One region of the Heyndrickxia sp. FSL W8-0496 genome, then DNA from elsewhere that is predicted to be linked to it. Evidence: riboswitches for the same ligand, from Rfam matches in the RefSeq annotation. Region 1 holds a riboswitch; each other region holds the start of a gene.
What was found. A riboswitch is a leader RNA that binds a small molecule or an ion and turns the genes downstream of it on or off. The one in region 1 is predicted to bind cobalamin.
Positions count from the first base shown of each region.

Region 2: another riboswitch for cobalamin. It lies ahead of NST63_RS11275 (ribonucleoside-diphosphate reductase subunit alpha); the one in region 1 lies ahead of NST63_RS21925 (ABC transporter substrate-binding protein).
Region 3: another riboswitch for cobalamin. It lies ahead of NST63_RS14900 (acyl-CoA thioesterase); the one in region 1 lies ahead of NST63_RS21925 (ABC transporter substrate-binding protein).
Region 4: another riboswitch for cobalamin. It lies ahead of NST63_RS01430 (hypothetical protein); the one in region 1 lies ahead of NST63_RS21925 (ABC transporter substrate-binding protein).

Region 1 covers NZ_JBBOXX010000001.1:4,310,633-4,316,765, forward strand. Annotated here, with positions in the region: gene NST63_RS21910 (adenosylcobinamide amidohydrolase) at 1-512, opposite strand, end outside; gene NST63_RS21915 (FecCD family ABC transporter permease) at 516-1,565, opposite strand; gene NST63_RS21920 (cob(I)yrinic acid a,c-diamide adenosyltransferase) at 1,670-2,266, opposite strand; gene NST63_RS21925 (ABC transporter substrate-binding protein) at 2,295-3,263, opposite strand; cobalamin riboswitch at 3,533-3,720, opposite strand; gene NST63_RS21930 (sodium-dependent transporter) at 3,808-5,157, opposite strand; gene NST63_RS21935 (bifunctional 3-deoxy-7-phosphoheptulonate synthase/chorismate mutase) at 5,253-6,133, opposite strand, start outside.
Region 2 covers NZ_JBBOXX010000001.1:2,225,647-2,231,779, forward strand. Annotated here, with positions in the region: gene NST63_RS11270 (ribonucleotide-diphosphate reductase subunit beta) at 1-614, opposite strand, end outside; gene NST63_RS11275 (ribonucleoside-diphosphate reductase subunit alpha) at 631-2,889, opposite strand; cobalamin riboswitch at 3,062-3,246, opposite strand; gene NST63_RS11280 (hypothetical protein) at 3,367-4,425, opposite strand; gene NST63_RS11285 (hypothetical protein) at 4,804-4,929, shown strand; gene NST63_RS11290 (response regulator transcription factor) at 4,969-5,649, shown strand; gene NST63_RS11295 (HAMP domain-containing sensor histidine kinase) at 5,646-6,133, shown strand, end outside.
Region 3 covers NZ_JBBOXX010000001.1:2,932,495-2,938,627, forward strand. Annotated here, with positions in the region: gene NST63_RS14880 (ABC transporter permease) at 1-502, opposite strand, end outside; gene NST63_RS14885 (betaine/proline/choline family ABC transporter ATP-binding protein) at 514-1,665, opposite strand; gene NST63_RS14890 (GbsR/MarR family transcriptional regulator) at 1,972-2,526, shown strand; gene NST63_RS14895 (thiol-disulfide oxidoreductase DCC family protein) at 2,719-3,111, shown strand; gene NST63_RS14900 (acyl-CoA thioesterase) at 3,187-3,624, opposite strand; cobalamin riboswitch at 3,872-4,053, opposite strand; gene NST63_RS14905 (MgtC/SapB family protein) at 4,163-4,834, opposite strand; gene NST63_RS14910 (MFS transporter) at 5,094-6,133, opposite strand, start outside.
Region 4 covers NZ_JBBOXX010000001.1:242,054-248,186, reverse strand. Annotated here, with positions in the region: gene NST63_RS01445 (polysaccharide deacetylase family protein) at 134-916, shown strand; gene NST63_RS01440 (hypothetical protein) at 1,006-1,395, opposite strand; gene aspS (aspartate--tRNA(Asn) ligase) at 1,648-2,934, opposite strand; T-box leader at 2,994-3,208, opposite strand; cobalamin riboswitch at 3,318-3,510, shown strand; gene NST63_RS01430 (hypothetical protein) at 3,741-4,286, shown strand; gene NST63_RS01425 (ABC transporter substrate-binding protein) at 4,288-5,232, shown strand; gene NST63_RS01420 (GNAT family N-acetyltransferase) at 5,633-6,133, opposite strand, start outside.

The DNA of each region.
Region 1 (6,133 bases):
AAATCGAGATGGTTCGTTGGTTCATCTAATAATAAAACTTTTGGCTGCTGAGCAAGTGCCTGAGCAAGAAAAACCCGCTGCTGCTCCCCCCCCGATAGCTCCATCAAAGATTTATGACGAAATGAAAGAATGCCAGTCTGAGCCATCGCCTCTTCAATGATTCTCTCATCTTCTGAACTCATTGATTGAAACAAACCTTTTTGATGCGCGTAACGTCCGAGAACAACAACTTCTTCTACAGTATAAGAAAAGGATTCACCTGTGAGCTGAGGAAGAACTGCGATTATGGTTGCCAATTCTTTAGGAGAATACGTAGAAAGCAGCTGATCTTTTAAGTGTATCGAGCCTTCAATCAAAGGTAATGTCCCACTAATCATTTTTAGTAACGTTGTTTTTCCACTGCCATTCGGACCTAGGATTCCAAAAAATTCACCTTCATGTACCTGAAAACTAAGGTCCTTAACTATTTTATGCCCATTATATCCTCCGGCTACATTTTGTAACGTTAACATACTCTACCCTCTTCTTCTTCGTTTACTATTCATTAAAATCCATGCAAAGACAGGAGCACCAATTAAAGCGGTAATCACACCAATTGGAAGTTCTGATGGCTGAATAATCGTTCGTGACACTAAGTCTGCTATAATTAAAAACCCTGCTCCAAAGAGTAGCGATAATGGTAGTAATCCTTTATGATTAGGTCCACGAATAATCCGTATTAAATGAGGAATCACTAATCCAACAAAACCAATCGCACCTGAAACTGAAACGGCAGCACCAGTTAATATTGATCCAGCAATTAGAATAAGAAGCTTTCGCTTTTCAACATTAACCCCCAGATGTTGGGCACGTTCTTCACCTAATGACATCGCATTAAGCTCTTTCACATTCATTAATAATAATATTGAACCTATAAGAAAGAATGGAATAATAATATATACATAACTCCACCCTCGCATAGATACACTTCCAAGTAGCCAACCAATGATTTGTCTTAACTCATCGCCTGTTAAAGCAATGATTAAGGAAATAAACGAACTAAAAAATGAACTAAATATAATGCCAGTTAATATAATTGTTTCTACTTTCATTGATCTCTCAATTTTTTTTGCAAAAAATAAAACACTAAATATCGTAATAAATGAACCAATTATGCTCATTAATGGCAATGTAAGTATTCCGATGAATGGTATAGATAAATGAAAGAATAATGTTGCAACTGCTCCAACAGAGGCTCCAGACGACACCCCTAAAGTATATGGGTCTGCTAAAGGATTTCGAAGCAACCCTTGAAATGCCGCACCTGCAATCGATAATGAAGCACCAACTAGCCCTGCCAATATTACACGAGGCAGTCGAATATCTAAAACAATATTCGTATTCATCGCATCTATTTTATCACTTAATGGAAAGTGGAAAATAGCGGCTCCGATGATTTGGATGATATCCTTCATTGGCACCGTTACCGAACCAATGGAAATACCTATTAAAATAGAAAAACTTAAAAAAACCACTCCAAATAGATAAGGAAAATAATTATTCTTCCGTAGATACCGAATAGTCATTGGCTTCTGCAGTCTCTTTCAACTCCTTTTAGTACATTTGAAAAAGGACTGTCTAAAAAGGAGACAGACCCCCTGTGCCTTTAGACAGCCCCTATTTCTATCAATCAATTTTCTTCTGTTTTGTTCTCTTTTCTTTTGCCGTCACGAAAAACCTTGGCACTTCGAATATATTCTACATCTTTTTTTCCTGATCGGTGATTAATTACTCTTGCAAGAGCAAAAAAATAATCCGACAAACGATTCAAATACATTTGAGCGAGTGGAGGAACAATTTCTTCAGCTTTTGAGAAACTAACAACTAGACGCTCAGCACGTCTTGTAACTGTTCTTGCTATATGAATAGAAGCAGCCGCTTTTGTCCCACCAGGTAAAATAAAGCGTTCCAATTCAGGTGTACTGGCGATATACTCATCAATCTTCTCTTCAAGATAATCGATCATGTCTTGTTGAAGCTTGTAAGGGCGTTTAGCTGATTTTGTCGCTAGATCCCCTCCACAATCAAATAATTCATGTTGAATTTTTTCAAGATCATCAAGTACGTCAGAAAAAAGATCGGGATCCAATTCAGCCATCGCTTGTCCAACAAAACAATTCACTTCATCCACTGTTCCATAAGCTTGTACCCTTAAATCATCTTTATCTACTCTACCACCGATGATACTTGTTTGCCCCTTGTCACCTGTTCTCGTATAGATTCTCACAATATTTCCTCCTCACTCTTATCTTCACTTATTTAAATGTATCGGGATATATCGCCTTTGCCATTTCCTCTAAACCTTCCACAAGACGTGGACCTGGTCTTGACACTTTGTCAGAATCGACACTATATACCCGTTTATTTTTAATAGCGGATACTTCTTCCCACCCTTTACGGCTATAGGCTTGTTCTACTGCGTCCTTTACATAATAACCATATGTTATGATCATTACATCCGGATTTGCTTTTACTGCTGCTTCTTCCGAATATTTCGGCCATCCTTCTTCAGCAGCTGCAATATTTTTGGCGCCAAGCATTTCTAGCATTTCATTCATGAAGGTACCTGAACCTGCTGTATAAATATCTGGTGGAGCAGAGATTTCCATCCATACATTTGGTTGCTCTTCCTTAGAAATTCCTGCCGCCTTTTCTTTAATTTCTTCAACTTTTGCTTTCATTCCATCGACAATTTCATCCGCTTTTTCCTTTGTTCCAGTTGCTGCACCAATCATTTCAATCGTTTTATACGTATCTGCAAATGAACTTGCATTATTGACAGCAATAACCTTAATTCCTGAATCCTCTAATTGCTTTAATCCATCCTTAGAATTATGAGCCTGGGAAGCATCAGCTAAAACAATATCAGGTTTTAAAGAAATTATTTTTTCAACATTGAATTCTTGTCCACCAACTTTTTCCTTTGACTGCACCTGTTCGGGATAATTGTCAAAATCCGAGACACCAACAATTTCTTTATCTAACCCAAGGGCAAAGGCTGTTTCTGTATTACTTGGAAGAAGGGAAACAATTTTCTCTGGCTTCTTATCAATAGTGATTTTTTTATCGGTTCCATCCGTAATTGTTACGGGAAAAGCTTGGTCTTGTTGCTTAGTCTCCTGCTTATTATCACTAACTTTCTTTTCACTATCCTGCTGTGTACCACATGCAGCCAAAATAAAAATTAGTAAAAAAATAGGTATAAATCTTAATAGCTTTTTCATTTGTAAACTCCTTTTTACATTTAAAATAGTCATAAAGATGGCCATTTTCACAAAGATTATTACATATTTTAAAAATTGAATATTTTCTTCCTTTATCCTCCATAATTAATGTAGAAGGAAGAAAAAATACATTCGTTCATATCTTTTATGAAAAAGACCTAAAAAAAACATCTCTAACCAAAGAGATGTCATATGTAAAACGGTATAATAGCAAATCATGCACGCTAAAAAACGTTTCGTCAACACCCCCCTATCCTCGTAGGCAAACTGGTGCACTCAAAAAACAGGCAGGTCTCCTGGCTCATGATCATTGCTCCCTGTACCTTCCCTTATCCTTTAATGGATAAAGTGGATATTACAGTTTGCTCCCATTTACAGTGGCGGGACCGCGTTGGAATTACACCAAACTTCCCTTTTAAACCTTCACATAGAAAGTACCTGTTTTCGTTGCAATATATTAAATTTTCAACCATTAACAATTATACAGGAAAGACATATGGATGACTATCCTGAAAAATTTTATGCTTATAAATGATTTACAGAACTACCAAACTCCCAGCACATCTAACATGACAACAAAAATTAAAACGGGTGCAACAAAACGTATGAGGAAATACCAAGCTTCGAACAGTCCTCTTTTAAGACCGCTCCCTTGTTTTAATTCCTCGTAAAGAACGGATTTCTTCACTTTAAGTGGTACAAAAATAGCGATAAGAAGGGCTCCAAGCGGCATTAAAATATTACTAACGGTATAATCCATTAAATCGAAAAATGTTTTACCAAAAAGAGTAACATCACCTAACGCTCCGTATGAAAGGGCAGATGGAATACCAAAAATAAAGATGGCAATTCCGATGATCCATGACCATTTTTTACGTCCTTTTATATCCTTTTTAGTGATCACAGACACAATAATTTCAAGCATAGAAAAAGCTGATGTTAATGCCGCAAAAAGGAATAAAATTAAAAATGCTATAAAGAAAAGCATTCCAAGCGGTAACTGGCTGAAGACTGTTGGAAGTACATTAAATAACAGTACAGGTCCTGCCCCCGGCTCCAATCCTAAAGCAAATACTGCTGGAAAGATTGCTAAACCAGCTAAAAGTACAATGACTAAATTCATTCCTACAATAGAAAAAGCTGAACGGGGTAAGCTTTGATTTTTCGGTAAATACGAACTATACGTCACCATTACTGAAACACCTACACTTAACGTAAAGAATGATTGCCCCATGGCTTCCAAGATCGTTTTTGAAGTTAATTTTGAAAAGTCCGGTTGCAGTAAAAAGGATATACCAGCCATTGCACCATCTAAGGTAATTGAACGAATAACTAATAATATAAATAGTATAAATAATGCTGGCATCATAATCTTACTTGCTTGTTCAATCCCTTTTTGAACCCCTCTTGCAACAACAACAATCGTCATTAGAATAAATAATAATTGCACGATTAAACTAATAATTGGATCAGAAATTGTGTCCCCAAATACTTGTGTATATTGATCAGAGGAAAGACCGTTTAACTGACCGGTAATCGCCTTGTATAAATAAATAATAATCCAACCACCAATGACACTATAGAAAGAAAGTAAAATAAAACACGCAATCATACCTAAAATCCCTATCCAGTGCCATTTCGCTTTTGGTGCTATTTTTCGATACGAATCCACTGCATTTTCTTGTGTTAATCTACCAATGGAGAATTCCGCTAAAAGCAATGGAAGTCCTAGTAATAATGTAAATAGAATAAAAATTAGAAAGAAAGCTCCTCCCCCATTTTGACCTGCGATATAAGGGAATTTCCAAATTGCTCCTAAACCTATTGCTGACCCTGCTGCAGCTAATATAAAGCCAAGTTTTGATGACCACTGTTCTTGCTGACTCACACTCATTCTCCTCTCAGATGTAAACAACTATGTTTCCTATATTCTCGTTTTTAGTTGTCATTAAGGGGTTAGACCCCTTAATAGACAGCTACGCTTTTGCTTTAAGCAAGTTTGTTTTTAAACCCCTTTAATTCATCCATAAATGAATGGAATTGTGGAATGTCCATTTGCTGGGCGGAATCCGATAAAGCAACAGCAGGATCAGGGTGAACCTCAGCCATGACTGCGTCTGCCCCAATTGCTAATGCAGCTTTGGCCGTTGGAAGAAGCAAGTCTTTTCGTCCTGTTGAATGGGTAACGTCTACCACTACTGGTAAATGAGTTTCCTTCTTCAAAATCGGAACAGCTGAAATATCAAGGGTATTCCGAGTTGCTTTTTCGTACGTACGAATTCCCCGCTCACATAAAATAATTTGGTCATTTCCTTGTGAAATAATGTATTCAGCCGCATGAACAAATTCATCAATGGTTGCAGCCAATCCCCTTTTTAATAAAACAGGCTTATTTACTCTTCCAACTGCACGTAGTAAATCAAAATTCTGCATATTCCTCGCTCCAATTTGGATCACATCAACATATTCAAGAGAGATTTCCACATCATTCGGATTGAGTATTTCACTAATAACTGCTAAATCATATTCATCCGCAACCTCTCGTAATATTTGCAGACCCTCAACCCCTAAGCCTTGAAAATCATATGGAGAAGTTCTTGGTTTAAAGGCTCCTCCACGCATTAATTTTATGCCTTGCTCCTTCATAGCTTCTGCAACTTGTCTTACTTGTTCCTTACTTTCTACTGCACAAGGCCCCATAATAAATGTTTGTAATCCACTTCCTAATTTTTCTCCTTTAATATCAACAATTGTATTTTCTTGCTTCTTTTTCCGGGAAACAAGTAATGCTTTTCGATTATCATCCTCCTGTAATTCAAGACTCGCTTTAAAAATCGTCTTAAAAATATGCTGTAGAGTCGTTGTTTCAA
Region 2 (6,133 bases), 2.1 Mb from region 1:
TTTTGATTTCGTGCAAGATTATAGAAAAAGGAAAAACCTGAATAAAAAAAGAGACCTTCTAATATCACATCAAAAACAATAGATTTTAATAGGTTTTCTACACTTGGACTTGTCGCGAAAGCTGCATAGCCATTTGTAACAAATTCATTCCGCTTTTCTAAAACTGGTTCCGTTCTCCAAAATTCAAATACTTCATCCTGGACATGCTTTGGGACAATACTAGATAAAACATATGAATAGGAATGATTATGAATAACTTCTTGCTGGGCCAAAATAATCATTAGCGCATTTAAGCTAGAATCTGTTAAGTAATCGGCTACTTTGCCTGCGTAATCGGTTTGAATACTATCTAATAAAGCTAATAAACCAATGATTTTTAAGAAGGCATCCTGCTCATCTTTTGATAAAGTTGGGAACTGTTTTATATCTTGGGACATATTTATTTCAAACGGTGTCCAAAAATTTCCTAGCATTTTCTTATATTTAGGATAGGCCCAAGAAAAGCGGACATCATCCCAATTAAGTATATTGGAGCATCTTCCATTAATGATTGATGTTGATCGGTTTGGTGCTGTATTATCAATGATCTTGCGTGTTTGTAGATTATTAGACATTCATTTTTCTCCTTTCTTAACTTGAACAAGAATCACAATCTTCTAATGTTGTAGAGGTAGAGCGTAAATAATAGCTAGTTTTTAAACCAGCTTTCCAAGCATGAAGATGTAAATCTAATAGCTCCTTCGCCTGAACGGTATTTTGAACATAAAGATTAAATGATATGGATTGATCAATATGTCTTTGTCTGGCTTCATTTTGCCGGATACTCCAATGCTGATCAATGAAATAGGCAGATTTATAATACCAAGTTGTCTCTGCATTTAGATCCGGAGCGGTTACAGGGATTTTATAATCCTTTTTTTCTTCTGAATAAAACTTTTGAAAAATTGGATCAATGCTTGCAGAGCTTCCTGCTATTAATGATGTTGATGAGTTAGGAGCAACTGCCATTAGGTAGCCATTTCTTATCCCGAATTTTTGGATATCTTGGAATAATCGTAACCAGGGATGGGAGCTTTCAGTGTTAAAATATCCTCTGGAATTAAAATAAGAACCAGTTTCCCAATCCGATCCGTGGAACAGCTCATATGCGCCCTTTTCTTGTGCTAATAACATGCTAGCTTTAATCGTTAAAAAGGCAATTTTTTCATATAGTTTATCTGCATATTCAATTGCCTCTTCACTTTCCCACGAAATTTTCTCTAAAGCTAGTAAATGATGCCAACCAAATGTTCCTAATCCTATTGCACGATATTTTTTGTTCGTTAATTGTGCTTGTAGGACAGGGATTGTATTTAAATCAATGACATTATCTAGCATCCGAACTTGAATTGGGATAAGTTTTTCAAGAACATCATCTTTCACTGCCTTAGCTAAATGAATTGATGATAAGTTACATACAACAAAATCTCCAGGCTGTTTTTCAATCATGATTTTCCCATCCTCAGTGTATTGGCTAATCATCGTTGTTGGGCTTTGATTTTGCATAATTTCTGTACATAAATTACTAGAATAGATCATACCTTGATGCTTATTTGGATTTTTTCGATTCACTTCATCACGATAAAACATGAAGGGACCACCTGATTCAAGTTGGCTTTTCATGATTCTCTTCATCAATTCAATCGCAGGTATACTCGTTTTCGTCAGGGAAGGGTGGTTAACGCATTCCCAGTACTTCTCTCTAAAGCTTCCTTTGCCTTTTTGTTCATCATAATAATCCTCTAGAGAAAAACCTAGAGTTTGTCTTACCTCATGTGGATCAAACAAATACCAATTTTCACGAGCCTCTACTTGTTCCATAAATAAATCTGGAAGACAAACACCATGAAAGAGATCATGTGTACGTAATCGTTCGTCCCCATTATTTAATTTAGAATCTAGAAAGGAAGTAATATCCTTATGCCATACATCTAAGTAAACACAAATAGCTCCTTTTCTTTGCCCTAATTGATCCACACTCACTGCAATATTATTTAATTGCTTCATCCAAGGAAGTACTCCAGAGGAAGCACCACTAAATCCTTTAATCGCACTGCCACGACTGCGAATTTTTCCTAAATAAACACCAATACCTCCTCCATTTTTTGATAGATTAGCAATATCAGTATGACTATCAAAGATGGCTTGTAAACTATCATCAACAGTATCGATAAAACAGCTCGATAATTGCCCGTAATTTTTTCCTGCATTAGATAGTGTAGGTGTAGCGACAGTCATGTAAAGATTACTTAATGCCCAGTAGGCGTCTTTGACCAACTGAATACGATTCTCAATAGGTTCATTTTGCATTAAATGCATCGAAATAATCATCCAACGTTCTTGCGGTAACTCAAACACTCTTTTTTTGTGGTCGGTTGCCAAATATCTATCAGCTAACGTGCGTATACCAATATATGTAAAAAGTTCATCCTTTGTCGGATCAATAAAGGATTCAAACAAATGAATGTGATCCTTTGTATACTTATTTAATAATTCTCTTGAATATATACCATCTTTTGTAAGACGAACAATTAATTCAAATAAGTTTCCATATTTATTTTGGAATAAGTATTCACGTGTTTGTGAAGCTTTGTAATATAGATGTTCCATAAATAGTTTAGATGCATGATATGTCCAATTAGGATTTTCTGCGTTTATGTTTGACAAACATTCTAGAATGATTTGATTTACCCATTCATCCTCGGATAGCCATGGTTTATGCTCAAATAAATTTTTACCAAACAACAAGATCGATTTTAGATCATCGTTTTTTGTATCAGAACCATCTAATATTTGTAATATGTGATTCATCCATTCCGTCATTTCAGCACCCTTTGTTAATAGAGTCATTTTTTTCCCTCCAATAGATAATGTGACTTTTAATAAACTTGTCTAAAAAAAGCCATAAAAAAAGATCCGTCACAAGTAATTTGAGCGGATCAAACGATAGGAAAAGATGTAAAAAAATAAAAGCTAAAAAAACTCTCACTATCGTTTCATCTTCTCAATCCCCGAAGAAATTTGAAACTTTCAAGAAAAGGCAGGTCTCCTGACTTATGTGCAGCCTACTTAAGAACCTTCCCATATCAATTTAGATACAGTGGTTAGTCTTGTTCGTTCACAAATACAGTTGCGGGGACAGTTCCGGAGTCAAACCGGATTCCCTATTAAGTCCAGTAAATGGACACCTTCTCTTGAAATAATTCAATATTTAGTTTCGAAAATATAATATACAACTATATATTGTGTTTTATCATAGCATATTCGATGCTTTCATGACAATATATATCTATTAAATACTCAAATTAAAATAGGAACCTGATAATACTATGATTCTATTTTGTTCATTAATGTGCTTAAAAATAATTGAGGATCATCAACACGTAAATGAACAGTATTTACTTTTTTTGTCATCCCATATAAGTAAGATGCCTGAATTGTGTCCTTTAAAATTATTTCTATTTGTGGCTTTTCCTTGATAAAGTCAGAAGGAGCTGCATCAAAAATAGAAGCTAGTTCCTGCTTGGAAAGAGGAGTGGAACGAGTGTACTCATTGACGGAAAGAATAAGTTTTAAAGGAATATCTATTTTCTTCATGATCCCTGTTTGCAGAATAAGGTTTTGATCCGATAACAAATAAGGGCATAATCTAACTGCTTGTATTTCGGCAAGCAACATGAATAAACCGTATATATTAATCACAAGAGCGATTATTGCTATGATTGGACTCCACTGATGTAATAAAAAGTGAAAGCCTATAGATTCAATAATTAGAGCATGTATGATCATGATATTTAATGCGATCGTACTTGTCTTTTGATGGTATGAAAATGCCTTGAAGTGTATATGACTGGGTCTTTTTTTCCATGCAAACAAACTATAATAAAAAACGGAGATTTCTGAGATAAGAATATATAGAAATTTTGAAGGCTTAAAATGGGTGAGTAAGGAATTTTCTAATCGATCCTTAAAAAAAGGAATCCGCTCTTTTTCTGATTTAAATGTGTCTATAACTAAAGGTAGTCTTTTTAATAATAATGCTATTAAAACCAATTCAAAAATAATGAAAGCGCCTTCTACAGCAAATAAAATGTATTTTGCAGCGGATAATGTTTGAAAATAAGTTGCGGGAATAATAAGCCATGCAGCAACATACCCAGCACCTATAAATGCAAAGAGATATTTAATGGAGAGGCGTCTTCTAATAATAAGGAAATATGCTAGTATGGGAATTGTAACAATAAAGTCTAAAAAGGAACTAATAGTGATCATGGGTGTAATTGGTTGTGCGAATTCGACCCTATATAGTGAAAAATTCGCAAGCAATATCAAGGTAGCTAAAAGAACGAACCAAACCCAACTTTGATTACTTATTCGTAATGTCATTTTCCAAACCTCCTTGATCTGTTTACCTTAATTATACATAAATTGTTATTTTAACAACTTATAGATAAATACTAAAATATGAACGTTTTCTTAACAATATTTATATTGAATGATGAGAAAAATACATTTTCTCATGAATTTTTAATCTTTCTTTCATGAGTCTTTAGTAATTATTATGTACCATTGATTTTGCGTTAAAGGGACATTACATAGTTGTTACCCATTACTATGGTTAGTTCTTTTTATACTCATTATAAAGTTCTTTCTTTAATTCCGGCTAATATAGCCGGTTATTTTTTTTCTTTTTATTATCTTTTTCTCATCTGATTTTCATCTATGCTTTGTATGATATGTATATCTTAAAGGAGGCGCATCATTATGTGGATACGATTTATTCCCATCGTATTTTTTAGTGCAACAGCGATTATGTTATTTGCCTTTCAATCAGTTGAAATAGTCCATGCGGTAATGGATTTAATTTTTTCTAAAACTCGTATAAAATAAGAAGAGTAAGAAAACTTGTTAGATGAAGCAGGTGTTCAAATGAAAAGGATATTAATTATAGAAGATGAAAAGAATTTAGCAAGATTTATTGAACTTGAACTCAAATATGAAGGCTATGAGGTAAAGGTGGCTAATGATGGCCGTGAAGGTTTGCAATCGGCTCTTCAAGAAGATTGGGATGTTGTTTTACTTGATTTAATGCTCCCTAGCTTAAATGGAATGGAAGTTTGTCGAAGATTACGACAGGAGAAAGATACACCAATTATAATGATAACAGCACGTGATAGTGTGATAGATCGTGTTTCTGGCTTAGATCATGGAGCAGATGATTATATTGTCAAGCCCTTTGCCATTGAAGAATTATTAGCTCGATTACGTTCGATTTTTAGAAGAATTGAAATACATGATCCGAAAATCCAACTTACCTCTTATACTTTTCGTGATTTGTTCGTGGAGAAAGAAAGTCGTATCGTAAAGAAGAATGACAAAATTATCGATGTGACAAAAAGAGAATATGATTTGCTTTTGACCTTATTAGAGAATAAAAATATTGTGATGACGAGAGAAGTATTATTGAATAAAGTATGGGGCTATGAAACTGAAGTTGAAACGAATGTCGTAGACGTATATATTCGTTATTTGCGAAATAAAATTGATAATCCTGGCGAAGAAAGTTATATTCAAACTGTGCGAGGAACAGGGTATGTGATGCGTGAATGAAGCGTATAAAAAATTGGTATCGAGGTCAATCCTTGAAGGTAAAATGGTCAATAGGAACAAGTGCGGCCATTTTTTTTGCATTTTTCTTTTTTAGTTTTATTCAATATCATGTAGTTAGTCAATGGATGCTTCATGAAGAAAAAAATAATATTTCCCAAGCATTGGATGAAATATCGATCTTTGTAAAGCAGGGTGGTAATTTTGCAGATAACGAAGAAATAAGGAATCAAATCTATGAAAAAGATTTAACGATTCAGATTTTTGATGCCAAAGGAAATAAAGTAACTATTAAAAATCCAGAAACACCAACATATGTTATTCCTTTTAGTCCTGTTAGTAATAAAACCGTGGAGCTGTATACTACAAAGCATAAAAAAATTTACTTAGGTCGTGCACCTGTGCGCTTTAATGGATTTTCAGGCTATGTTGCAATTGTTCAACCTTTAACAAGATACCATCAAATGATGGGTAGTCTTTTTTTTAT
Region 3 (6,133 bases), 1.4 Mb from region 1:
TATAATCCCCAAGACCACCCGCACCAATAAATGATGCAAGTGTTGCCCAGCCTATTAAATAAACCGTTGATAAACGTACACCTGCCATTATCACTGGAATGGCAAGAGGGAATTCTACATAGCGAATTCTTTCCCATCCAGTCATACCCATCCCACGACCAGCCTCCAATAGATTGGCCTTTATTCCTTTTACACCAATAAAGGTATTTCTTAAGATGGGTAGGACTGAATAGAAAAATAGAGCAATAATCGCTGGAACCTTTCCAACACCTAGTAAAGGAATAAAAAATGCTAAAATAGCGAGACTAGGAAAGGTTTGAACTACGCCGGCTATTCCCATTACGAAACCTGCTACCTTTGGCACTCTTGTTAAAGCAATACCAAGTGGTACAGCAACTATAATCCCAAGAAAAACGGCAATGATTGATATATAGAAATGCTGCCATGTTTTAAACAGTAATTCACTCCAGTTGCTACTTATAAAATGAATAATGCTATCCATCAAACTCCCTCCTATCCTACATGTTTTGAATGGATTTCTTCATCTGTTTCTCCCCAGATAGAATCATAGACAATATCGACCAGACTAGCTCTAGTTACGATTCCAACAAGTCGTTTCCGCTCATCTACAACCGGTACGTATTTCATTCCCCTTTTTAAAATTTTTCGAACCGTATCTCGCACTAATGTATCTTTTTGCACAGCTAAGGTTTCGGTTTCAAGTACATCAGCAACTAGATTCGTTTTTTTACGGTTTTGATCGATCATCTCTACATCTATATAACCTTTTAATAATTGATAACGATCAATGACTAAAAGAGAATCGACTCTGCGGTCTTTCATAATTTGAATAGCTTCGGATAATGACTTATCTTCCGTAATGGTTATTGGTTTCGAATTCATTATTTGCTCAACGGTTTGAATATTTGGCCGCGCTTGAAGTAAACGTTCCTTTCCAATGAATTCTTCAACAAAATCATTCGCAGGTTCACGTAATATTTCATCAGGAGACCCTACTTGGACTAATTTCCCATCACGCATAATAACAATCTGATCTGCCAATTTTAGTGCTTCGTCCATATCATGCGTAACGAAAACAATTGTTTTTCCTAATGATTTCTGTAATTTTTTGAATTCATCTTGCAATGAATCTCTTGTAATAGGATCCAATGCACCAAATGGTTCATCCATTAAGATTAATGGCTGGTCTGCAGCTAGAGCCCTTAGTACCCCGATTCTTTGCTGCTGTCCACCACTTAGTTCATGTGGATAGCGATCTAAATAATCTTCTGTCATATTTACAAGTTTGAGCAGTTCTTTTGCTCGATCACGGCGCTTTTCTTCCGGCCATTTTAATAGTTTTGGAATAAGTGATATATTTTGTTGAATGGTCATATGAGGGAATAAACCTATTTGTTGAATGACGTAACCAATTTCACGTCTAAGTTGTACGGGATCTTTTTCTAAAATATTTTTTCCATTAATATAAATACTTCCACTTGTTGGTTCTATTAAACGGTTAATCATTTTCATCGTCGTTGTTTTCCCACAACCACTTGGACCGATAAAAACGATAAATTCTCCTGATTTAAATTCAAGATTTAAATCATCTACCGCTTTTTTTCCTCCCTTATATATCTTTGTAACATGATCAAATTTTAACAAATCGATACACCTCCGTAATTTTACCAATGAAACAGTTGGAACAATTAACCATTTGGTATACTATGCAATTTTTTTCGTATATGTCACTATTTAAGTATAACGTAAAGTTTGTAAAATAAAAAGTTTATAGATTGCATATATTGCATCAATTTTACATTAATATAAATAGATTAAAACTATCATCCTCTCATTTCTTACTATTTCTCCTTATTGCTTTCATTTCCTCATTCAGAAAAGATTTTATTTTTCATTGGATATATGATACATTGACTTTGTATATGAGGTAATTAAAGGAGCAAACTACCTATGGAAGAAAAGCACTTGCGAGTCATTGATCAAGCTAAGGAACAATATATTGAAAAAATTGCTGATAATATGAAGACGTATGGAGTTTCCCCTACAGTCGGTCGTATTCTTGGTATTATTTATATGAATAGAAAACCAATGACATTAGATGAGCTATCCACTGCAACTGGAATGAGTAAAACAAGAATGAGTCAGGTTGTTAGAGAGATGCTAGATATTAATATTGCTGAAAAAGTTTTTGAAAAAGGGGTTCGTAAAGATATTTATGATGTAGAAACAGATTATTACGAAACCTTTATTTCAATTTTCACATCAAATTGGAGAAAAACGATTAACCGCAATAAAATTTTTGAAAAAAAATTAACACGTGAGCTGCTGATGTTAAAAGATAATGAAGAATTATCACAGGAAGCAGAAGATCAAATCAATGAATTATTAAAGGAAATGAAAATTTGGTCGGATTATTATCAATGGCTTACTCGTTTAGTTGACTTTTTTGAAAGTGGTGAAATATTCGAGCATGTGCCGAAAACCACTGAATGGAGAGGAAAATAATTAACATAAAAGCTCCGTGGTAATATACCCTTTTTATATTGAAATAAAACATAGAAAATATTTCAAGCAGTAGTTTTCATGTAAAAATCTACTGCTTTTTATTAAGCTTTTTTACTAAGTTAAATAAATATAAACGTTATAAAATTTTTCACTCTCATTATTTCCTTTCATCCTATAAAAGAAGGTGACCAATTGACTGGAATTATATTATTTGATGGAGTATGTAATTTTTGCAATGGAAGCGTACAATTTATAATAAAAAGGGACCAAAATAAATATTTTAAATTTGCTTCCCTTCAAAGCGAAGTTGGGGCGAAATTATTAACGGAGTATGGAGTAAACAGCTCACTTGACAGCTTTGTACTTATTGAGGATGGCAAATTATACACAAAATCGGAAGCGGCATTACGTGTTTGCCGAAGTCTTAATGGATTATGGAAATGGGGATATGCTTTTCGAATCATCCCACATCCAATAAGAAATTGGATATACGATATGATCGCGAAAAATCGTTATCGGTGGTTTGGTAAAAGGGATAGCTGTATGATCCCATCTAAGGAAGATCAGGAAAGATTCTTAGTATAGTAACCTATCAGTATGAAAAAATAAAATGGGGTCGTCTTATAAATGTAAAGAACGACTCCATTTTTATACAATCATTTAAGGCTGCTTTTTGAGTAATAACTCTTTTTCCCAATCAGCTTCCAGCATCACTTTTGGCACTGGTGTCGGTTTTCCGTTTTCATCAAGTGCTACCATTGTTAAGGTGGATGTAGTTGTTAATCGTTTTTCTTCCTCCTCTAAATTCTCACACTCGACCTTTACATAAACCTTCATTGATGTCCTCCCAGTTGAAAGGACAAATGCCTCCAAAGTCAAAATGTCGCCAACTTTTGCAGAGGAAACAAAATGAACAGCATCGATTGACGCAGTTACTACCACTTTTCGAGAGTGCTTCATTGCTGAAATAGCAGCAATTTCATCAATATACGATAAGATGGTTCCTCCAAAAATAGTTTCCATATGGTTCGTATCTGGAGGTAATACAAGTTTAGTTTGATAGGTCCTTGATACATTTACAGAAATTGTTTTCTCCATCATTTCTCCACTTTCATGTATATTTACCACTATGAAGTACAGGAGAGAAGAAATTAAAATAAAAGGTACTGACCATTTTTCTTAAGACATACCCCTAACATAAAATAGATGTTTTACCTATCTTAAATGGTAAATCACATATTGTTAGCCAGTCCTAAAAATAAAATACGCTGATAGCAGAACAGACCAAATCATTAATTGTCTATTAATCTACCAATGTACGAATCTTCCCAACTCCCGAGGAAAATAAGTCGCTATAAATATGGCAGGTCTCCTGACTCGTGTATCATTCTACTTTAAGTCCTTCCCATCCAAAATTGGACAGTGGTTATCCTTATTTCGTCAACACTTACAGTTGCGGGTACAGTTCTGGAATTTCACCAGATTCCCTTTTCATTTTTGGCAAACACCATATTTATCGGCAAATATTTCACTATAGTAGTATAGAATTATCATAATATATTATGAATTGACTTACAATTTATAATTTTAAAGATTAAGTTGAAAAATATTGAACGATTTGTTCTCTTTCTGTTGCTTAATCAAATTTTATACTTTCCAGTTCAGGAATCGTTTGCAACATTTTTAATATTTCAGTCTCCTTTTTCTTCAACTTCTTTGATTTTAATTGTAAATCCACGACAAAAAGTGGATGATTATCAACCGACGTTACTTTTACCTGGTACGATTTCACATCTAAATGATTTTCGGATAAAATAATGAGTGCCGCAGAAATCGCTTCATTTGTTCGAACATGAATCGTTAATTTATGGAACTTCGGAAAAACTGGTTGAAATAATCTACTTAAAATTTCTAAAGCAATTAATACTAAGAGCGTTCCAAAAATACTTACAATATACATGCCTGCACCTATCGCTAATCCAATTCCAGCTGTTGACCAAAGTCCAGCTGCAGTTGTTAACCCATGAACGGATTGACGTTGTATAAGAATGGTACCTGCACCTAAGAAACCAACTCCACTGATGACTCCTGCCGCAATTCGGCTTGGGTCTAATTCAATTGTTCCACTATTTACAACATCAAAAAATGCATATTTTGAAACGATCATTGCTAATGCACTTCCGACGGCCACAAGGAAATGGGTACGTAATCCTGCTTCTTTATAACGCTTTTCTCTTTCAAATCCGACAAGTGCTCCCAATATCCCCGCAATTACAAGTCTTGCAATTAATTCAAGCTCTATCATTATATATAACCCCTTTCCCCATTAATGTATGGCTTTGATGATTATGCTATTACAAATCTAACATACATCCATTTTTCCTTTCTAAAGGTTTGATTAGGTTTCATTCTCACTAGCAAAGCTAAGTCACACCATTAAGTTAAACATTATTTCTATTTATATATGTTTTATTAGTTTATCCTACTTAAAAAATAAAAAAACGAGTGTATAAAAATATACACTCGATCTAAGTTGCAGCTCTTTAAATAGAAATCCTGCCTTTAATTTATAACTTATGCGATGAAAGTTGCAATTTTCTTTTGGCAATCGTTCCTAAACGCACAGATAATCCTATTGCAATAATTGTAAAGACTATAATCATTACTATTACACCAATCCAACCAAAATCACTATAGAACATACCTCCCACCGTACCACCTATACTTGAACCTATATAGTAAAAAAATAAATAAAGTGAAGAGGCTTGTGCTTTATCATGTGTCGATAATTTGCCAACCCAGCCACTTGCAATGGAGTGTCCTGCAAAAAATCCAAAGGTAAAAACGGCTATTCCAATAATTTTTAACCAAAGATTTGTATTTAACGTGATACATGCTCCAATTAACAAAATTAATAAAGATAATTGCAATATCTTTCGTCTACCATGCTGATCAGCAAGCATTCCCATCCATGTCGAACTAAACGTTCCAACAATATATACAATAAAAATAAAACCGACGATTGTCTGACTTAATGAATACGGAGGAGCAATTAATTGAAAGCCAATATAATTATAAAGTGATACAAAGCTTCCCATTAATAGAAATCCAGTCCCAAATAAATAGATTAATCCTGGCTCATTAAATTGACTAATTAAAGATTTTCCTAATTTAACAACAGCAAACTTACGCGGTTGGAAATGAGCTGATGTTGGTAATGTAAACCAAAATAATAAACTTGCCATTAAACTAATAATACCAATACCAATAAGGGCAATATGCCAATTAAAATAATCGGTCAATACTCCACTAATAATTCGTCCTCCCATACCACCGATTGAGTTTCCACTAATGTATAATCCCATTGCCATCCCTAAGCTCTTAGGGTCGATTTCCTCACCTAAATACGCCATTGCGATGGCTGGCAACCCCGCTAGAACTATTCCCTGTAATATTCTACAAAGAAGTAATAAATGAAAGTTTGGACTTAATGCTGTAATTATAGCTAAAATCGATGATGCTATTAGGGAGATGGTCATGACCGATTTTCTTCCGAATACTTCTGATAACGAGCCAACTACTAGCATACTTATTGCTAATGCAATCG
Region 4 (6,133 bases), 4.1 Mb from region 1:
CTATTTTCATGAGAAGGAAATTACGATGATTGATCTTAACCTCCTTCATTCGTATCTCTTTTAGTATATTTTATTAGGAATTGCAAATATATAACATATAAAGAATATAATCTAAAAACTAGAGGTAGTAATAATGAAACATTCTCTGCTTTTTTTATTCATCTTATTTCAATTTTTAATAGTTCCCTTTTCCGATCCTACATACGTTAAAGCAAAGACCACTTTCGTTCATGAGCTATCCGCCGAACCTAAAAAAGATCCATTATCCTTATCAGAATTAAATAATAAATACCAAAATACATTTTTTTTGTATGGATCGAAGACAAAACGAGAAATTGCTTTAACATTTGATGATGCACCTGATAATATTTTCACCCCACAGATCTTAGATATTTTAAAACAAAAAGGGGTTAAGGCAACATTTTTTGTAGTTGGATATCGAATCGAGGAGCATCCTGATATATTTAAAAGGATCATTCGAGAAGGACATGCTCTTGGAAACCATTCGTATAACCATGCGAATTTTTCTAAATTGAGTGATACTGAATTTAGAAATCAAATTATAAAAACCGACAATATTATTAAACAGTATACGGGATATATTCCAAGAATGATTAGACCGCCATATGGAAATATCAATGAAGAGCAACTCCAATGGTTGAAATTACACAACAAAAAAATTGTGAATTGGAATGTCGATTCTCTAGATTGGAAAGGCTTAGATGAAGATCAAGTGGCGAGTAATGTTCTATTGCATGTAAAACCGGGTGCAATTATTCTGCAGCACTCTGGAACCGGGACTGGTGGAGATTTATCTGGGACCGTAAAATCTTTACCAAAAATTATTGATGAGCTGAATAAAGAAAAATATAACTTGGTAACGATCCCTAAATTGCTTAATATTCCTGCTAAATAATCAATTTTGTACTTTTTCGCGTTTATAAATGATGGGAAATTGGAGGATAACTCCAATTTCCGTCCTCAATGAATACTAAAAAAATTTGTTTAGTCATTCTTTTCCTCTTCATAGTTTTGCTTCTCTTGAGAAGCTAGCATAGAAGACGTTTCAATTACTTCTTCTGTTGCTTGAACATCTCCTTCCTTTTCCATTACTTCATCATATTCATATAGTTCAAACATCTGGACAAACTCATTAATGACCATTTCCACTGCCTTTAGTTCACCAACTATAATTGGATTAATTGTTTGAAGTTCCGGTGTTTCTAATTGTTGCTTTAAAGTATCACGCTTAAGACTCATCATTTCTAAAAATGCGACGGCTCTGCCTCTGCGGAACGTTTTTGCTCCTTGATGAACATGTTTCTCTTTTCGCTTATGCCCCTCACCATGGTGATGTCTATCTTTGCCACGACCTCTATATCCTTCATTTCTCATAAAAACTCTCCTTCCTGTATACATCTGTATACATTTTATATTCCTATTGTATACAAATGTATACAGAAAGTCAACAAAACATTTAATAATGTGTAAGCACTCTAACGGTGAGATTAACTCAACAAATTTTCAAGTTTACCCCCATTATTCAAATAAAAAAGGCTGCCATTTCTGGCAACCAACCTTGGGAGAATCCTCGTCCTTATATATTTCCCCCTCCCTTACACTGTTATTAAGACCATTGATTTTGCTCTAAGGTATAAGTCTCTCAAGATCCCTAGGAAATGCTGTCGCCCCCCTAATATTTCCTACTCCTGTCATATTTGCTGTCAATCTCTCTAGTCCAATGGCGAATCCACCATGTGGAGGTACACCATATTTAAACATTTCAATATATGAGGCAAAATCATTTGGATTTAATCCTTTACCTGAGAATGACTGTAACAGCATTTCATAATCATGGATACGAAGCCCACCAGAAGTAATTTCTAAGCCTTTGTACAATAAATCATAGGATTCTGTTAATCCTGAATCATTACTAGGCATCGTGTACATTGGACGTGTTTCACATGGATAATTGGTAATAAAGACAAATTCACTATTATATTTTTCTCTTACGTATTCACCTATTAATCGTTCTCCTTCGGAATCTAGGTCCCCTTCAGGAGATGCTTTTTGATATTGACTACTTAGTATTTCCTGTGCTTCATAAAGAGTTAAGCCTGGAATCTCAGTTATTAACGGAAGTTTAACATCAAGAATTTCTAACTCCCGTTTACAATGGTCATTTACACGTGAGATCATATATTTAAGTACATCTGTTTCCCATTCCATAATTTCTTTTACATCGTCAATAAATCCTATTTCAACATCAAGAGAAACATATTCATTTAAATGTCTTGATGAATGATGTGCTTCTGCTCGAAATACCTGCCCAATTTCAAAAACACGTTCGAAACCACTTGCTACCATCATTTGTTTATAAAATTGAGGTGATTGTGCTAAATGGGCGTTTTTCCCAAAATAATTTAGGCTAAATACATTTGCTCCTCCTTCTGCACCCTGAGAGACAATTTTTGGTGTAAAAATACGTGTAAATCCATGTGATGTAAAAAAATCGCCAAATGACTGTGATAATACACTTTGAATTTTAAAAATGGCTTGATTTTTTTCATGTCTTAAAGATAAGGTACGGTAGTTAAGAAGATGATCCATTCCTGCTTTCAATTCCGATTGATTGATTTCTAACGGGATCGCCTTCTGACATTTATTGATCACTCTAATGTTTCTCACATGTATTTCTACGCCTAATTTTTGTTTCTTTGATTCAACAACGTCCCCGATTATCTCAACAATCGATTCGTTTTCTACTCGGAAATTTAACCATTCTTTCTCCAAAATACATTGAATAATTCCACCTCTATCACGAAGTAACAGGAAGGTAACTTTTGATAAATAACGTTGTTTATGAACCCAACCCGATAATTTTACCGTTTCCCCAACCTTATAAGGCGTTTCTGTCGTTACTATTCGAATCATTTTGACTTCCTCCTTTTCATTAATAAAGAATCAAATAAAAAAATTCGCCCCTATATAAACATAGGGACGAATGTATTCCGTGGTACCACCCAGATTGCCTTTTTATCAGCCTCTCATGCCACATAACGAGTGGTACCGTCTGATTCTACTCTGCCTTTAAGCATTTCTTTCAGCACTTACGGATGTCACCATGATAACCTTGATGCGTTTTTCCACCAACCAAACGCTCTCTATAATCAAGGACTTATCATTTCCTTCCGGTCATTGATTTCCATATTTTGATTGTAGAAGATTATATATTTACGAAAAGAAAATGTCAACCTATTCAGAGTTTAAAAAAATGCTTCATTATTCAATCTCTTCATTGTACACTGGAAGTAAGTGAATACCTGCAGAGAATAGGTTGCTAATTTATTAGCATTAATAGGGAATTCGGTGTGATACCGAAGCTGTTTCCGCAACTGTAAGTGCCGATGAAATAAGAAGTAAACCACTGTTTGAAACATCGAAAACGGGAAGGTTCTTAAAGTAAAATGACGCACAAGCCAGGAGACCTGCCTATTCTTGAACGTAACATGCTCTTCGGAAGATAAGAGATTTTATGGCAGCTCGATTGGTTCTTCATATCGTTTAATAAAGGATCATTTTCCCGCCGGCCAAATTCTATCTGGACGGTTTTTTTGTGTTCAATTTTACAAATATATTGATCTCCTCGTTATGAAACGATATAGATCGAAACCAGACGAATTTTTTCTGAAGTGTTATGAGGTAAACATTTAAAATATTTAAGATTAGGAGAAAAAGACATGGTAAAAAAAGACTTACGTTATTTATGCTATCCCTTTATGCGCGAATCCGCTTCAACCGTTGATTTCGAAATTAGAACAGATTCATTAACAACGCGTATTGGACAAGCTGCTTCCTTAACAAAGGATATTCCTATTGTTTATGAAGATTTAATGTACTTGCTTCCAATGGCCTATCATCTAAATGGATCTGTACGCGGAAAGCTTGCCATTAGCGAGGATGATTTAATTCGTCTAAGCAGCATGTATGATTTCTATGTTGCGGAAACAGATGGTCGCATTGATCGGTTTGTACTTCCACAAGGGACGGCTGCTGCATGTGCTCTACATGTATGTAGAAGTGAGGCAAAAAAGTCCGTTCGTGCTTTACATAAGGTAAGTCTTGAAAGAGAGGTTCCGGATATCTTATTCAATTATACGAATCTACTAGCTAATGTCCTTTTTTACATGGCGGTCTATGTAAACAAGGATAAAGGTGTTGAAGAAATCCAATTTGTCAGTAAATCTTATCCAACAAGACCGATAAAAAAGAAAGTAGGGAAATAACTTGAAGAAATATCATTTGTTTCATTGGCTAACAGCTATAATGTTGATCATTTTCTTAGCAGGCTGCCAATCCAATCAGAGCAGCAATGAACCTAAAAAAGAGGATACACCTGAACAAGTAAAAGCGTATACCGTGAAGGATGATACTGGCAAGGAAATTTCCTTCAAAAAAGCTCCTGAAACGGTTATTTCATTGCAGCCTAGTAATACTGAAATTCTTTTTGCACTTGGAGCTGGAGATAAAGTAATTGGCGCAACGGAATATGATAATTATCCAGAGCAAGCAAGTAAAATTGAACGTGTATCGGACTCTGTTACCATTAATACAGAAAAAATTATTGCACTAAAACCAGATATTGTCATTGCTTATACAATCGGAGATGAAAATGCCTTAAAACCAATTGAAGATGCAGGTATTCCTGTATTTGTCATACAATCTGCTTCTTCCTTTGAGGATGTTTATGGTGATATCCAACAAATTTCAGAAGTAATGGGTGTGAAAGAAAAAGGGGAAGAACTTATTACCAATATTCGCACTCATATAAATGATATCGAAAATAAATTAAAAAATATCGAAAAACCAAAACGCGTATATTTTGAAATAAGCCCATCTCCTGATATTTATTCAACAGGCAGAAACACATTCCAACAAAAAATCCTCCAAACAGCTGGTGTAGAAAATATCTTTGGGAATCAAGAAGGTTGGATCAAGGTTTCAGAAGAGACAGTCATCAAGCAGAATCCTGAAATCATTGCAACAACTGTCGATTATATCGAAGGCCCTGTAGCAGAAATCAAAGCTCGTAAAGGATGGGAAACCATAGAGGCGATTAAAAAGGACAGAGTATACCAATTAGACTCGGATATCATGTCACGCCCAGGTCCAAGAATTGCTGAAGCGGTTGAATTAGTTGCAAAAATGGCGTACCCAGAATATTTTAAATGAGACTAAAGCTGGAGTGTTGATCACTCCAGCTTTTATCTTTAGCTATTATCAGTATAATACTTTCATTATTCATGAAAAAACATTATAAAGATATCCGATCGACATAGAGAATAGTAGTGAGCCAAAACCGAATCTATCTAATATATTTCTCGGCTTTACCTCCTTGTTTAACAAATTTCGATTTTGCAGGAAGAATAATTTTAAAAAAAGATAGACTCTTTTCTAAAACATTGTTGCTATTTAAGTATGGTTTTAACAAATAATTATCAGCTGAAGACCGCTACACCTTCACTTCACTAAGAAAAGAGCTCCAAACTTTATATGAATCGCTGAATCTTTTACACAAGCAACAAACGATACGAAAACAGTCTAAAGGTAAAACGAATCCTAAAAAGCTTTTTTAATTTAGCTCTTTTATAAATAGTTTTAATGGATCAGCATCTTGAGATAATTTCGTTACTGAGTCAAAATGAAATCCTAATTTTAATAAAAGATTTTCTGATGCATGATTATCGGTAGTTGTAATGGCTGCGAGCCTACTTATATTTAATTCGGCTTTTGCATAGATCATGACTGCCCGAGCTGATTCATATCCATACCCTTTACCTGTAAAGTCTTTCAAAAAAGCAAAACCCAAATCAACATCCTCTAATCCATTTCTCTTAACCAAGCCACACATCCCAATAGGTATTCCATATTCTTTTAAAATCACTAAATACAAACCAAATCCCAAATCATTATACATTTTTATAAGGCTATGCTCGATATACTTTTTTGCATCCTCAATGGTTTTAATCCCTTTGTCTCCGATATATTTGATCCAATCAGGCTCATTAAGGAGATTGAAAATAAACTCAGCATCATCTTCTGTAAATCTTCGAAGTAATAATCTTTCTGTTTC